4 regions of the Sporosarcina thermotolerans genome follow, and region 1 is predicted to be linked to each of the others. Evidence: riboswitches for the same ligand, from Rfam matches in the RefSeq annotation. Region 1 holds a riboswitch; each other region holds the start of a gene.
What was found. A riboswitch is a leader RNA that binds a small molecule or an ion and turns the genes downstream of it on or off. The one in region 1 is predicted to bind S-adenosylmethionine.
Positions count from the first base shown of each region.

Region 1 (4,163 bases):
TTTTATAAAACCCATTCCATTGGATGTTCTATCGATGGTTTCATCATGGATAACGACAAGTTCTCCATCCGATGACATATGGACATCGAATTCTACACCGAAAATGGGAAGGCGAGCCGCTTCCTTGAATGAGCTTACTGTGTTTTCGGGGAATGATCCTGACGCGCCCCTGTGTGCAAAAATATCCAAATTACTCACCTTTCTTTTGTTTAATCCTAAAAGAAAGGGCTACGGAGAAAAAATCCGTTGCCCATGTTGTTATTCCCAAGTTTTATAATCTTCAATTTCCTTTTTTAGAAGTTCTGCTCCTCTAGGGCTGATATACATTCCATTAGAAAGCTTTTTATTTTGAAGTGATATTTCTCCAGTTATGACGCATGCTTCGTCAACAACATATTTTCGCAAGATGATTTTGTCATTGTCAACAAAGATCTCCAAAGGTACCCCTTGATCTAATCCCAAACTTCTCCTTAGTTCCTTCGGGATAACAATCCGACCAAGGTGATCGACTTTCCGTACAATTCCCAGACTTTGCATTTTTCTCCTCCCTAACATTGGAATATTTAGTATATTGGTACTTATATCATATCAGATAATAATAGAAAATACAAAAATATGAATATATTATCCAATAGATATAACTATGCCCTTTTTACAAGCTTTAAAACTATTCTAAACAAGTTTATCTGTTAAAATAGTTAAGGCTTTTATAAGAGGGGGGAATTGAATACACATGTCTTTTATCCATAAAAAGTCGGTTGTTTTTGACTATGTCCAAATCATATTCGGCTCCGCATTGGTTGCCCTTGCTTTTAATATATTTTTATTGCCTTCCAGAATTGCAGCGGGAGGAATTTCTGGTGTAAGTACGATTCTTTACGAGTTATTTGGGTATAATCCCGCGATTGTTCAATGGTTAATTAATATTCCGTTGATTGTATTAGGACTAATTATTGCTGGAAAAGAGTTTAGTGCAAAAACGATTGTTGGTACATTTTGTGTTCCTCTTGTCATTTATTTGACGGCGGGTCTCGAGGTTCCTATTGATAATCCGTTGTTGAGCTCTATTTATGGTGGAATTGTTCTTGGGATTGGCCTTGGAATTGTTTATCGTGGAAACGGATCGACTGGTGGTACAGCGTTAATCGCTCAATTATTAAAGAAATATACGGGTATATCGAGTGGCTTCTCGCAATTGATTGTGGATGGTGTGGTTGTGGTTACGTCCGCATTTGTCTTCAATTTTGAACTTGCGTTATATGCGCTAATGTCGATTTATGTAACGAGTAAAGTAATAGACTTTGTTCAATTGCAAACATCGCCAACGAAGTTAGTGCTTATTATTACGGAGAATGAGGAGAAAATCCAATCGATTATTAAGAATGAGATTGACCGTGGTTTAACTAAGGTGAAGTCGACTGGTGGTTTTTCGAATGATGAAAAGACGATGATTTTTTGTGTTGTGGAGCAATCAGAGGCAGTTTATTTGAAAAAGGTATTACAAGCAGCAGAGCCTTCATCTTTTGTCATTTTCCTTAACGCTTCGGAAATATTAGGACTGGGATTCTCAAAGTCGAAGATTCATCAATAAAGGTATACAATTTTAAAAAGAATGATATAATAGTTCACAATTGAATAATTCTTATCAAGAGAAGCTGAGGGATTTGGCCCGATGACGCTTCAGCAACCTCTGCAATTGCAGGAAGGTGCTACCTCCAACAAGATGTAAATCTTGAAAGATAAGAACGAAGAAAATTTCGATGTATCCTCGTTCCTATCCTTGGGAACGGGGATTTTTTAAATTTTAAGGGGGAATCCTAATGCCAATTAATATACCAGAACATTTACCTGCGCGGGAAGTTTTGAAAGAGGAAAAGATTTTTGTAATGGATGAGGGTCGGGCATCAAGTCAAGATATTAGGCCGTTGAATATTCTTATTTTAAATTTAATGCCTGAGAAGGAAAAAACGGAGCTTCAATTACTTCGTTTGCTTGGCAATACACCGTTACAAGTGAATATAACCTTTTTGAACACAGCTTCGTATGAATCTAAAAACGTTAGTAAAAATCACTTGGATTCATTTTACACGACATTTGAATATGTGAAAAATCGTCGTTTTGATGGGCTGATTATTACAGGTGCGCCGATTGAACATCTTGAGTTTGAAGATGTCCTCTATTGGGATGAGTTAAAAGAGATTATGGATTGGTCTAAGACGAACGTTACTTCCGTTTTACATATTTGTTGGGGTGCTCAGGCTGCATTATATCACCATTTTGGGCTAAATAAATTTAAGTTGTCGAAGAAGCTATCCGGTGTGTTCCAACATACATTAACAGATCCAACAATTCGATTGGTTAGAGGCTTCAATGATGTTTTCGAAGCACCTCATTCCCGTTACACTTCCGTTTCAATTGACGAGATTGAGCAAAATGACGATTTGAAGTTATTGGCGGTATCCGATGATGCAGGTGCGTTTATTATCCTATCCAAGGATGAAAAACATATTATGATTACTGGGCATTTGGAATATGATGCTTGTACACTTGGGGAAGAATATGAACGTGATTTAAAAAAGGGGATCGATATTGAAATGCCACAAAATTATTTTCCAAATAACGACACAACCAAGCAACCACTAAATACATGGCGGTCCCATACACATTTGTTATTCTCGAATTGGCTAAACTACTACGTTTACCAAGAAACCCCTTACGAGTGGGAGTAAAATCCAATACTGTAATAGTTGGCTAATTTTTGTTTTCTCCGTATATTGTCCGTGTTCAGTTACACACTACCTTCTAATGGAGGTGTGTGGAATTGCATGACATGATTGAAAAAATCGATTTCTGGGAAATGATACTTAGAACTACACTGTCATTCATAATTCTTATGATAGTTGCAAGGGCGATGGGAAAAAAACAGATTTCACAACTTACATTTTTCCATTATGTCACGGGAATTACAATAGGTTCAATTGCAGCGGAAATTGCAGGGCAAACAGAAACCCCATTTGTAAGTGGTGCGATTGCATTAGTTTGGTGGGGTGTACTAGTAATTTTAGTGAATTTCTTAACTGTGAAATCGAAGAAAGCAAGGGTTCTTTTCGATGACTCACCGACGATTATTATCCATAGAGGTAAAATTAGTGAAAAAGGCATGAAAAAGTCGCGACTCACTTTGAATGATTTAAATATGATGCTACGTGAGCAAAGTATATTTGCAGTTGCGGATGTGAATTATGCAATCCTTGAGACGAATGGTCAATTAAGTGTCATGAAGAAGGCGAACAAGGAGTCTGCAACACGCCAAGATGTAAAAGCTCCAGGTAAAGATCCTAAATTTATTCCTACAGAAATTATATCTGATGGGAAATTGATAAAGGAAAATCTGACGGAACTTAACTTGACCGAGGAATGGGTATACGAACAGCTGAAGAAGAATGGAATTAATAAAGTGGAGCATGTCTATTATGCTGAGATCCTTGAAAACGGGACCCTCCATATCGATCAGCGTACGGAGGATAAATGATTTATTAATATAAGCCTGTTTTCAATATAAAAAGGCCCGGAATGATTATTTTTCTCATTTCGGGCCTTTTCATTTGTATATTAGTTAAAGGATTGCCCAGTCCCTTTCAATTGCAACCCGTTCAAGCCTTTCTTCAGGCTTTACTGCCACTGGTTTACCGACAAGTTCAAGGACAGGTAAATCGGACAAACTATCACCGTAAGCGAAGCTATTTGCCCAGTCAATCTCATTCCCGGCAAGCGATTCCATGATCTTTTCGTTTTTTCGTTTACCTTGTATATGATAAATGGAAATATCTTTATTAAAAGTTCCATCTTTGGTGAAAGGGATATCCGTTCCTATAATTGTATCAAAGCCCAACCCTTTTGTAACCGCATGCAGTAAGGAAGTATAGGCTCCTGAAACAAGCATGACATGGACGCCTTCATCTTTATGTTGCTTCAGACGGTTAATGACGTCTACGTTAAAACCTTCACGCATGCTATCTTTCATTTCTAAAAAATAGTCGTCCAACTCTTTTTTTGATAAAGTATGTAAAGCACCGGCATATATTTGCATGGAACGTTCCTTCATCGTTGGTTCTGGAACAATTTTTAATTTATACCCTATGTATAAAGGTAGGATCTTGCGG
Region 1 is NZ_JBHSRM010000012.1:81,004-85,166, reverse strand. Features, by position in the region: gene ACFPZG_RS07440 (glycerophosphodiester phosphodiesterase) at 1-198, opposite strand, end outside; gene ACFPZG_RS07435 (AbrB/MazE/SpoVT family DNA-binding domain-containing protein) at 259-537, opposite strand; gene ACFPZG_RS07430 (YitT family protein) at 734-1,591, shown strand; SAM riboswitch class I at 1,640-1,746, shown strand; gene metA (homoserine O-acetyltransferase MetA) at 1,821-2,729, shown strand; gene ACFPZG_RS07420 (YetF domain-containing protein) at 2,831-3,532, shown strand; gene ACFPZG_RS07415 (HAD family hydrolase) at 3,617-4,163, opposite strand, start outside.

Region 2 (4,163 bases), on a different contig from region 1:
AGTCAATTTAGGTGTGGTTGAATTTTTAAGGAAAAAGTATGTAGGAAAATTGGAAATCACTCCTGTTTTCATCAATGACCTAACGATGTTTTCAGTGGACTTGGAAAGCAATCCTCCGGAAATCGTTACTGAATTCATGGATAACATAAGGGATTCGGACGCAATTCTTTTCGCTGTTCCCGAATACAATTACTCGATTCCTGGCGTATTGAAAAATGCCGTCGACTGGCTATCACGAAGCAACTTCGCTATAAAAGATAAGCCTGCATTCATGATCGGGGCTTCGGCGGGAGTGTTAGGTACAGTGCGTGCACAAATACACTTAAAACAAATACTTTCTAACCCGATGCTTTCACCTGCACTTTTGCCTGGAAATGATGTATTCATTGGTTCGATTCAACAAAAAGTCGATGAGATTGGACAATTGACAGACCAAGCGACGATTGATTTCTTGGATAAAGTTGTGAACAACTTTATCGAGTTTTATTCAAAGACTAAAGCGTTTGCTGAACTTCAAGCATAATTTTAAAAAATGGCCTGCCTTGAGTTGCTCAAGGCGGCCTTTTTTATTAGTTAGAAAGAACGGGGGATTTTGAAGCTGCTGTTAGGGCTTGCTTTAAGTCGTCAATTAAATCTTCAGCTTCTTCCAACCCTACGGAAAAACGCAATAGCCGTTTGTCCACTCCACGTTTTTCCCTTTCCTCCTCAGGGATATCAGCATGGGTTTGTGTCGTCGGATATGTAATGAGGCTTTCTACACCGCCGAGGCTTTCAGCAAAAGTAATAAGGTGTAAGTTCTTGAGAAACGGACCGATCCATTCGCTGTTTTGAAGTCGGAAGGAAATCATTCCACCTTTTCCTGCATAAAGGACATCCGCTATAAGCGGTTCATTTTCCAAATAGGCGACGAGCTCCTTTGCATTTGCGTCATGTTGTTTCATCCGTACATGCAATGTCTTTAATCCGCGGACGACAAGCCATGAATCGAAAGGGGATAGCGTGGCGCCAATCGCATTATGGTTTTCGCCTAAAAGATTGCATAATTCTTCCCCTTTCGCAACAACAAGTCCGGCCAATACATCATTATGACCACCGATGTATTTTGTCGCGCTATGGATGACGATATCCGCACCAAGTTCAATTGGGCGCTGATAGAAAGGCGTTAAAAACGTATTATCGACGATTAACAGCAACCCGTGTTTCTTCGCAAGCGCCGCGTATTTTTCAATATCTATTTCCAGCATAAGCGGATTCGTCGGTGTTTCGATAAAAAGTGCTTTTGTGTTCTCTGTGATAAGCCTCTCTGTTTCTTCTACATTTTGAAATGAAGTATAGAATGTCGTAATGCCATATATATTGGCATATTGTTTGAACAGACGATAGGTACCTCCGTATATGTCGTCAGGTGCAATCAGTTCATCTCCAGGCTTGAAGATGGAGAGGGAAAGTTGGATAGCTGCCATCCCGGAACTGCATGCGTAGCCTCGGTCGCCGTTTTCCAAATTGGCAATTCCTTCTTCGAGGATTGTCCGTGTTGGGTTTTTCGTCCTTGTGTAGTCGTATCCTGTGGAGAGCCCTAAGCCGTCATGTTTGTAGGCGGTGGAGAAGTGGATTGGGGGATTGACTGCTCCTGTTCTCGGATCGCTATGATTTCCTAACTGTACCAATTTCGTGTTTATGCTATGATTTGTCAACATGTCCATCTCCTTTGGTTTATCGATATAAAAAGGCCCTCTTCGAATAAGAAGAGGGCCTTCAACGGTTGTTGAGATCAATCTTCTTATCTTCAAGACGGGGTCGTCTTTTGGAATTAGCACCATGCCAAATCGAGCTGGTTGCTGAGACTTCGTCGGGCCAAATCCCTCCGTCTCTCTTGATAAGAAACAAAATATATAATTGTTGGAAAAATGATTTATCTAAAATTACCATGATTCTGTATAGATTGCAAGAGAGCTCTGAAAATAACTTTATAAATGATTTGCTATAATGGGGTCATGTTGAGTGGTGAGGGGGATTTTTATTGGCTTGGCTTTATGTTTTATTGGCGGCGATCATCGAAGTGTTTTGGGTGATTGGACTTAGGTATTCCGACTCCGCCATAGAGTGGGCGGGGACTGTTGTTGCGATCATCATCAGCTTTTACGCAATTATAAAAGCATGTGAGAAGCTGCCGTCGGGGACAGTTTATGCGGTTTTCACCGGTTCTGGAGCTGCGGCGATTGTGTTGGTCGATTTTCTGTTTTTCAATGCGGAGCTTTCCATCATGAAGGTGTTTTTCATTGCAATTATTATCGTCGGTGTTATTGGGATAAAGATGACTTCCGTTGAGTCAATCCCGGTGGAAGAGGGGGGCGAATGAAATGGCATGGGTTTATCTTGTCATCGCCAGTTTAGGCGAGATTTTCGGAGTCATGTCCATTAACTTATATTTGCAAAAGAGGTCATGGCAACGATTGATAGTAATTGTCGCTACATTTTCAATAGGATTTTATTTTCTATCGCTTGCGATGCGTGAAATTCCGATGGGGACTGCGTACCCAGTTTGGACTGGATTAGGTGCTGCGGGGGCTGTCTTGATGGGCATTTTGTTTTTCAAGGAAGCAGCTGGATGGAAACGGATCCTTTTCTTATGCTTAATCATCGGTGGGGCAGTCGGGTTGAAATTATTTGGATGAAAAAAAGGGCGATTCAGTCGCCCTTTCGCTCACTCGGATATCGTTTCAAGTGCACTCATTGCTTCTTCTCTTTTCTTCGATAAACCTTTTCCTAATTTTACTACGATATAGGCAGTTAAAATTGAACTGATAACAAGTAGGACAGACAATGTGCTAGCATTGTTAATAATATCCTCACGCGTTGCGATAACCACGCCATCGAACCATGAGGCTGGCAAAAATGAAGAGATCACAGCAAGCGTGTTGTTCAATATATGCATCAAAATCGGTAGTAAAAGGTTTCCGGTTCGCAAGTAAAGTAGACATGCGATAAGTCCGAATAGGAAAGCGCCGATCATATCGGCATGCAAAACCCCGAAAAGGATGCTCGATATCAAAATACCGCCCCACATTGATGTTTTCTTCATGAAGCGATGCAAGAAAACTCCCCGGAAGACGAATTCCTCGACAATCGGGCCCAAGATGGTGATAGCAATAATTTCAGTTACCAATAAGACGGGATTCGTAGGCATTGGCACTTCAGTCATTAGAAAATCAGCAAATGCCGGGAGTATTGGGTCAACGACAAAGACGAGCAACCAAAATGAACTTAAAGAGAGTACGATAGATACAATGACGATGCCAACTATGGCTGGACCCCACGGTTTTATCCCCTTGAAGAAAACCGTATCCCGAATCACGTTCGGATACTTATTGAAATAATACCCGAAAAAAATTGCAGGTATAATCGCATAAATAACGATATTTGCAGCAGCTCCGAAGAACTCCTCGTTAACTCCGACCCCAACTGTAAATACAACTAAAACAAGTAAACTTACAACCGATAACGCGAATAAATAACGGATTTTCATCTCTTCAAACAAGAAAACACCCCCTTGATTAATCTTAGGCGAACTGGAATGATATGTCACTATGTTATATGAATCGATAAAATAGTCTATCTCATTTTAACCGTTTCGCTCTGATCATTTGCATCCTCCCATTAAACAATGTTGGGTAAGAGAGAAATCCTAACATGATACTTGTAACGGCAGCCGTTGCCAATAGAAGAAAGAGGATGATCAGTTGGAATTGCACTGCCTGCATAGGGTCGGCGCCAGCTATTATTTGACCGCTCATCATACCAGGTAGCTGAACAAGACCAATCGTTTTCTGGCTTTCTATCGTTGGAATCAAGCTTGATTTAATGGCATTGATGAGCTGTTGATGAATGGCCTGCTTCGGCGTCCCTCCAAGAGAAAGGATCAACTCTATTTCATCGCTATTAGATTCAATTTCCGAAGAAAAACGATTCAGGAAAAGAATGGAGAGTACCATTGAATTGCCGATTAACATGCCGCTAATTGAAATGATGAATTGAGCGGTGGGTGGAACAATTTGCAGGCCGATTAAAAGACCTTGCGTTAGCAGTTCAACGGTTATAAATGTAACAATCAGTTTCCATGTAATGCCCCGAATCCCTTTCCCTTTCTTTCGAGCATTTTGCGT
Region 2 is NZ_JBHSRM010000009.1:11,502-15,664, reverse strand. Features, by position in the region: gene ACFPZG_RS05485 (NADPH-dependent FMN reductase) at 1-523, shown strand, start outside; gene ACFPZG_RS05480 (methionine biosynthesis PLP-dependent protein) at 570-1,697, opposite strand; SAM riboswitch class I at 1,778-1,883, opposite strand; gene ACFPZG_RS05475 (DMT family transporter) at 2,021-2,359, shown strand; gene ACFPZG_RS05470 (DMT family transporter) at 2,361-2,675, shown strand; gene ACFPZG_RS05465 (CPBP family intramembrane glutamic endopeptidase) at 2,705-3,538, opposite strand; gene ACFPZG_RS05460 (ABC transporter permease) at 3,618-4,163, opposite strand, start outside.
Region 2: linked by a shared signal. The riboswitch ahead of ACFPZG_RS05480 (methionine biosynthesis PLP-dependent protein) and the one ahead of metA (homoserine O-acetyltransferase MetA) in region 1 are both predicted to bind S-adenosylmethionine.

Region 3 (4,163 bases), on a different contig from region 1:
TAGTTATTTGGAATGTACGTTGAGGGGTGGAGGGATGATCCATCCTTTTTTCTTATTAAGCTCTAATAATTTTGCACCGAACATAAGACGATCGGCATGGAATTTGGCGAACATCATCGCGATATCTTCACGTAAGCATTGACCAAGGACCTGACTACAGGAAACAAGTCCTTGCCCTACGTTAATGGATACCGCACCACTTATTTCTGGATCCATAAATCGTGCACCTATAGGAATCTCTTCTGCATTCGCCTTAGCACGTTCAGGCAATGATGGAGGAGGAGTCACTCCATTATCCTTTAACACCTTGTCCACAGCTTTATTCTCGGCTTTCATCATTTCAATGGCTTCCCTTAATAGTTCAATCAGATCCTCATCGCCGGCATGGTTGATGAATGCTTCATAACCACTGATCAATCCTTTATTTGCTCCCGAATATGCCCAACAACCAATTACCTCACCATAATGCATTGGCTCGTCTTTAGGATTTCCGCTTAAAATGCCCATTTTTTCTTCCCTCATTTCTTCATGTTTTCCATTAAATCATGGATCATTATTTAGTATGTGAATGAAATGCATTCCTATTCACTTTCAATCAATTGGACAATCGTTAACTTCTTTTGTAAAAAATAAAAAATGCCAAGAAAAACGTATTGTTTTTCTTGGCATATATGATACTAATAGAAAGCTTTTATTAAGCAATCGGTCCGCCTTTTAGTGTAATCTCTTCAGAGACATGACCGAATTTCTTGAAGTTTTCACGGAAAAGGTCCGCTAATTCTTTTGCTTTTTCATCGTATGCTGCAGGATCGCTCCACGCATTGCGAGGGTTCAACACTTCGCTTGGCACACCTTCAATAGCTTTTGGCATAGCAAGGCCAAAAATTGCATTTTCTTCAAATTCAACATCAGTTAATTCGCCAGCAATTGCAGCACGGACCATTGTACGTGTATGTTTCAATTCCATACGTTTACCAACTCCGTAAACGCCACCCGTCCAACCAGTGTTTACAAGGAATACTTGTGCATCATGCTCATCGATTTTCTTACCAAGCATTTCAGCGTACACAGTCGCTGGAAGCGGTAGGAATGGAGAACCGAAGCATGTTGAGAAAGTAGCCTCAGGTGCAGTAATGCCACGCTCAGTTCCTGCAAGCTTCGATGTGAAACCGCTTAGGAAGTGATACATCGCTTGTTCTTTCGTCAATTTCGAAATTGGAGGTAACACGCCAAACGCATCCGCAGTTAGGAACACGATTGCTTTCGGATGTCCTGCAACGGACGGTGTTACGATGTTTTCGATATTTTGGATTGGATAAGCTGCACGTGTATTTTCAGTTAATGAACTATCGTCATAATCTGGGATACGTGTTTCTGGGTCAAGCACAACGTTTTCAAGAACTGAACCGAATTGGATCGCTCCAAAGATTTCTGGTTCCTTTTCTTGAGACAAGTTGACGCATTTTGCGTAACATCCACCTTCGATGTTGAATACACCGTTATCAGACCAGCCGTGCTCATCATCACCGATCAACTTACGGTTAGCATCAGCGGAAAGAGTCGTTTTTCCTGTACCTGAAAGGCCGAAGAATAGGGCAACATCGCCTTCTTCACCAACGTTTGCTGAACAGTGCATAGGAAGAATTCCGCGCTCAGGAAGCAAGTAGTTCATGACAGAGAAAATCGATTTTTTCATTTCTCCTGCGTATTCTGTTCCTCCGATAAGGACAATGCGCTTCTCAAGTGATACAATGATGAAAGTCTCGGATTTCGTGCCGTCGACTGCTGGATCTGCTTTGAAAGATGGAGCAGCAAGTATTGTAAATTGTGCTTCATGTGCTTTCAATTCTTCTTCAGTAGGTCGGATGAATAGATTCTGAACAAATAGGTTTTGCCAAGCGAATTCATTAATAATTTGAATGGAAAGCTGTGAATCTTTATCAGCTCCTGCAAAGCCTTTAAAAACGAATAGTTCGTCTTTCTTTTTTAGATGGTTAATCACTTTTGTATATAATGAATCAAATAATTCACTGGAAATCGGTTGGTTAACTTTGCCCCAATCGATCTTATCTTTGGAAGAATCTTCTTCGACTGTGTACTTATCTCCAGGTGAACGGCCAGTATACTTTCCAGTTTGCGCAGTAAGTGCTCCATCTGCAGAAAGTTTAGCTTCTCCACGAGCTGTCGCTTTTTCAACTAACTCTGCCACTGAAGGCTGGATGTTTACGTTATTGCCTGAAAGTAACTCATGTAGTCCGTTTTCAATTTTCGCTGAGATCATTTTGTTCGTACCGTCCTTTGCGTGTAATCCCGAGTCACGGGTGTCATCACATTTCGTAAATAGTATAACACATTTAGAATAATAGTCTATACTAATTGAAAACACAAGCGGTTAGATCAAAAATATTTGACAAAACCACTTTCTTTACTTACTATTGTTAGATGAACGGATACTCTTATCCCGAGCTGGCGGAGGGACAGGCCCTATGAAGCCCGGCAACCTGCGCATATATACCTGCGAGAAGGTGCCAAACCTGGAGCAAGGTTGAATTCCTTGGACGATAAGAGTGAAAGGTGCTGCTTTTGAAATTCTGCCTTTCCTCATGTATATTTACGTGAGCGAAGGGCTTTTTATATTCATTTTACAGGCCCTTAATCCTTGTGTATGTTGACGTCGACTCTCTAGGCGCTGAACTTACTGGGACAATTAGAGTACCGTATCAATATTTGCAAGCTGTTAAGGAGGAAACAACAATGACAAATCGCCGACTGTTTACATCGGAATCGGTAACTGAAGGACATCCGGACAAAATGTGCGATCAGATTTCTGACGCTATTTTGGACGCGATTTTAGAGGAAGACCCAAATGCACGCGTGGCGTGTGAAACGACAATTACAACAGGATTAGTTCTTGTTATAGGTGAAATTACAACAACTACCTATGTCGACATTCCGAAAGTTGTACGGGATACAGTGAAAGAAATCGGGTACACACGTGCTAAATTCGGATTCGACTGGGAAACTTCATCTGTTTTAACTTCGATTGACGAGCAGTCCCCAGACATCGCGGCAAGCGTGGATCAGGCGCTTGAAGCAAGAGAAGGAACAATGACAGATGCGGAGCTTGACGCAATCGGAGCTGGTGACCAAGGATTGATGTTCGGTTTTGCATGTAATGAAACACCTGAACTCATGCCGATGCCTATTAGTTTATCCCATAAACTTGCCCGCCGCCTTGCTGAAGTACGTAAAGAAGATATTCTTACTTATCTGCGTCCGGACGGAAAAACACAAGTAACAGTAGAATATGATGAAAATAATAATCCTGTCCGTATTGACACGATTGTTATTTCGACTCAACACTCTCCTGATGTGACACTTGAAGAAATTCAAAGAGATTTGAAAGAACAAGTTATTCAGCCGGTCGTCCCTGCGGAGTTATTAGATGAAGAAACTAAATACTTCATCAACCCTTCAGGCCGTTTCGTTATCGGTGGCCCACAAGGGGATGCAGGATTGACGGGACGTAAAATCATCGTTGACACATACGGCGGCTATGCACGTCATGGCGGTGGTGCATTCTCCGGGAAGGATGCTACAAAAGTGGACCGTTCCGCTTCATATGCTGCGCGCTATGTTGCGAAGAATATCGTTGCAGCTGGGCTTGCGGATCGTTGTGAAGTGCAATTGGCATATGCAATCGGTGTGGCGAAGCCAGTTTCTATTTCGATTGATACATTCGGAACAGGTAAAGTAGAGGAAAGCAAGCTTGTGGAAATCGTGCGTGAGTTATTCGATTTACGCCCTGCAGGCATCATTAAAATGCTTGACCTTCGCCGTCCAATTTACAAACAAACAGCAGCCTATGGCCATTTCGGTCGTACAGACGTTGAACTTCCTTGGGAGATCACGGATAAGGCGGAAGAATTGAAGGATAGAGCTGGATTGTCTAATTAATAATTGGATGATTGAATAAAGAGACAGGAAGAATGGAGAAATCCAGCCTTCCTGTTTTTTATTTTGGTGAAAGGAGAACTCCTGAGCGAAGAACGAGAACTTTTTAAGTGGAAAGGAGAACTCTGCGACGAAGAACGAGAACTCTTTTAGAGGAAAGGAGAACTAAATGGCGAAGAACGAGAACTCTTTATGTGGAAAGGAGAACT
Region 3 is NZ_JBHSRM010000013.1:677,929-682,091, reverse strand. Features, by position in the region: gene ACFPZG_RS11315 (DUF3231 family protein) at 4-507, opposite strand; gene pckA (phosphoenolpyruvate carboxykinase (ATP)) at 695-2,281, opposite strand; SAM riboswitch class I at 2,454-2,568, shown strand; gene metK (methionine adenosyltransferase) at 2,755-3,957, shown strand.
Region 3: linked by a shared signal. The riboswitch ahead of metK (methionine adenosyltransferase) and the one ahead of metA (homoserine O-acetyltransferase MetA) in region 1 are both predicted to bind S-adenosylmethionine.

Region 4 (4,163 bases), on a different contig from region 1:
AATATTGCCGAGAATCCACCAACTGAAGAAGAGCTTCGAACTATGATCGGAAATTCAGACCTGGACATTAAAAAGTTTTTTAATGTCAGTGGGATGAAATATAGAGAATTGAATTTGAAGGACAAACTTTCCAACATGACAGATGATGAAAAAATTCAACTCTTATCCACAGATGGAATGCTCATTAAAAGACCGATTGTAACAGACGGTTCCAAAGTGACTGTAGGCTTTAATGAAGCACAGTTTGGGGATGTATGGAGTACGAAATAACTCACTTGTCTTTATCATTGAAATATGTGAGAATTGAGTAGAAAGAAACAACTAACGAAATGTATATTTATGGAGGGGTACGGGATGAGCACACCTAAAGATTTACGTTATTCCGAGGAACATGAATGGGTAAAAGATGAAAGCGGTAAATATCGTATCGGTATTACGCATTTTGCACAAGCTGAGCTTGGCGATATCGTTTTCGTTGAACTACCACAAGTTGGAGATGAAGTAAAAGCGGACGAACCATTCGGCAGCGTTGAATCCGTTAAAACTGTCTCTGAATTGTATGCTCCGATTAGCGGTAAAGTAGTTGAAGTGAACGAAGAATTAGAAGATAGCCCTGAATTGGTGAACGAATCTCCATATGAAGGCGCTTGGATGATCGTAGTCGAAGCTTCTAACGACTCAGAACTTGACGCGTTAATGTCAGCTGAAGACTATGAAAAAATGACTGATGGAGAGTAATTTCCCAAAGCGCTGGCCATACAGCGCTTTTTTTGATTCAATAATTTAAAGGGATGTGGATAAACTATTATAGAAGGCGGTGAGGAGATGGATTCAAATAAAGTCATAATAGTCGAAGGTGGATCAGACCGAAAAAGACTTCAACGAGTATTGGCAGAACCGATAGACATCATTTGCACAAATGGTACAGTCAGCCCCTATCGCATCGAAGAAATGCTCATGCCGTATGAAGACTGCGACCTATACATCTTTTTTGACGCTGACGAATCCGGAGAGAAAATCCGAACACTATTCAAAAGGGCATATCCTGAAGCAATCCATCTCTACACAGAACGTGTCTACCGCCAAGTCGAAACAACCCCTTACCGCACTCTCGCCGCGATTCTTATCGCTGAAAACTTTGAAGTGCATCCCGAATTCTTACTTTGAAGGTGAAAACATGTCAACTATCGAAAATTGGACAATCGAACAATGGGAAAAAAGTAAAAAAGAATCCTCTAAATCCGTGTTTTATCTATATACACCAATGTGTGGAACTTGCATGGTCGCTTCCATTATGGTCGAAGTCATATCCGCTATGAAACCGGACCTGCCAATTGGCAAAGCAGACTTGAACTTTATAGAAGACCTTGCCATTGATTACGAAATAGAAAGCGTACCTTGTCTATTGATTCAAGAGAATGGAAAAGTGACCCATAAAATCTACGCATTCCAATCCGTTCCCTATCTTCTTGAACAAATAGGTTGACCCTATTAGTCGTCCATGTTATAAATATATCTATTAACTTAACTGAATATCGTCGCTCTTATTAAGAGAGGTGGAGGGAAGTGCCCTATGAAGCCCGGCAACCGTCACGAAAGTGAAATGGTGCCAAGTCACGCAAAGCGTTTGCTTTGATAGATGAGAGATTGGATGAACGTTTACTTTTAATATAACGTTATGCCTTTCTGCTTGTCTGCAGAAAGGCTTTTATTTTTGGTTAAGATTATATAGAGGTGAAAACATGATTCATTTACAGGGTGTAAATAAACAATTCGGCAATGGCTCGAATGCTATTATCGCTGTTGATAAAGTGAATTTGGATATCGCGGAAGGTGAAATCTTCGGCATCATCGGGTATAGCGGAGCGGGAAAGAGTACTTTGATCCGACTTCTGAACGGACTCGAAAAGCCTTCCTCAGGAACGGTGAAGATTGCAGGTTATGAAATGTCTTCCGTAAATGCCCGGGAGCTAAGGAATGCAAGGAAGAAAATCAGCATGATCTTTCAGCACTTCAATTTACTTTGGTCTCGCACTGTCAAACAGAACATTTCCTTCCCACTTGAAATCGCGGGAATTAAAAAGGCTGAACGTGAAAGAAGAGTGAATGAGTTAATTGATTTGGTCGGTTTAAAGGGAAGAGAGAATGCCTACCCTTCCGAATTATCCGGTGGGCAAAAGCAACGAGTGGGCATTGCAAGAGCATTGGCAAATGACCCTGAAGTTCTTCTCTGCGACGAAGCTACTTCCGCACTTGATCCCGAAACGACAGATTCTATCCTTGATTTATTGACAAGCATCAATGAACGGCTTGGATTGACAATTGTATTAATCACACATGAAATGCATGTCATCCGGAAAATTTGCCATCGAGTAGCTGTCATGGAAGCAGGTAATGTCGTTGAAACTGGATCTGTTCTTGAAGTTTTCCAATCACCGAAGGAGCCAATTACAAAACGGTTTGTTTCCCAAGTGACCGAGCCTGTTGGTACTGAACAGGTACTCGCACATATACCGGGAGGCACGCTCATCAAACTTGCATTTGTCGGAGAGAAGACAGAGCATCCTGTGTTGGCAAGCTTGATTCGGAAATTCGACATTGACGTGAATATCGTACAAGGGAATATATCCCAGACTAAAGGCGGCGCTTATGGCACGCTTATTTTACAGCTTTTAGGTAATGAAAAGGATGTTGATATGGCGATTGCCTATCTCCATGAATTAGGTGTGCAGACAGAGGTGATCACCAATGAATGAAAATTTATTTCAACACGTTAACTGGGATAAAATGTGGGAGGCAACAGTTGAAACGTTATATATGACCGGAATCTCCACTTTATATACGTTCATATTCGGGCTCTTACTTGGCGTACTTCTATTCTTATCGAGCCCTGGCCAGCTTTGGAAAAATAAATTGGTGTATGGCATCACGGGAGCGTTCGTCAATATTTTCCGATCGATTCCTTTCATCATTTTGATCATTCTACTGATTCCATTCACAACACTTTTCGTTGGGACGATGCGCGGTCCGGAAGCGGCCATCCCGGCACTTGTTATCGGGGCTGCACCGTTTTATGCGCGAATGGTCATGATTGGCTTGCGTGAAATTGATAGGGGCGTTATCGAAGCTGCAAGATCGATGGGTGCAAAAACAAGCACGATTATCTTCAAAGTATTGCTTCCCGAATCGATGCCTGCCCTCATATCCGGAATTACGGTAACTGCGATTGCGCTTGTCGGATATACGGCGATGGCTGGAGTTATCGGCGCAGGCGGGCTCGGAAATCTCGCATATTACGAAGGGTTCCAGCGAAGCCGCACTGATGTGATGATTGTTGCAACAGTTATTATTTTGATTATCGTATTTATCATCCAAATAATTGGCGACTTCGCCGTGAAGAAATTGGACAAACGTTAATTTGCGGGCTTGGCCTGATAATTATAAAAAACATCTAAGAATGGAGAGAAGAATAATGAAAAAGATATTATCCGCATTATTATTAACGGTTCTCGTGCTCGCTCTGGCAGCATGCGGAGCGAAAGATAAAGAAAAGGTGAAGACGAAAATCGTCGTCGGCGCTTCCAATACACCACATGCCGTTATTTTGGAAAAAGTGAAGCCGTTATTAAAAGAAAAAGGCTTCGACTTGGAAATCGAAACATATCAGGAATATATATTGCCGAACAAGGACTTGGAATCGGGTCTATTGGATGCGAACTATTTCCAAACCATCCCTTACTTGGACAGTCAAATGGCTGATTTCGGCTACGACTTTGTCAATGCGGGAGAAATCCATATCGAACCGATGGGTGTTTATTCGAAGAAATATAAATCATTAGCTGAATTGCCGGACGGTGCGACGATCCTTATGAGCAACTCAGTTTCGGATCATGGTCGTGTGCTTGAAATGCTTGAGGAAAATGGCTTGATCACACTTGCTGAGGGTGTTGATAAAGTGAAAGCGGAACTTACAGATATTGTGGACAATCCGAAAAACCTACTGTTTGAGCCGGATTACGAAGCAGCATTACTTCCAACTCTTTACAATAATAATGAAGGCGATGCTGTTTTGATCAACTCTAACTATGCAATCGATGCGGGCTTGAACCCTCTTGAAGATTCAATTGCTATTGAAAAAACGGATTCACCCTACGTAAACGTCA
Region 4 is NZ_JBHSRM010000018.1:58,248-62,410, reverse strand. Features, by position in the region: gene ACFPZG_RS14920 (arsenate reductase family protein) at 1-270, shown strand, start outside; gene gcvH (glycine cleavage system protein GcvH) at 355-738, shown strand; gene ACFPZG_RS14910 (toprim domain-containing protein) at 826-1,167, shown strand; gene ACFPZG_RS14905 (thioredoxin family protein) at 1,187-1,486, shown strand; SAM riboswitch class I at 1,542-1,646, shown strand; gene ACFPZG_RS14900 (methionine ABC transporter ATP-binding protein) at 1,743-2,756, shown strand; gene ACFPZG_RS14895 (methionine ABC transporter permease) at 2,749-3,417, shown strand; gene ACFPZG_RS14890 (MetQ/NlpA family ABC transporter substrate-binding protein) at 3,473-4,163, shown strand, end outside.
Region 4: linked by a shared signal. The riboswitch ahead of ACFPZG_RS14900 (methionine ABC transporter ATP-binding protein) and the one ahead of metA (homoserine O-acetyltransferase MetA) in region 1 are both predicted to bind S-adenosylmethionine.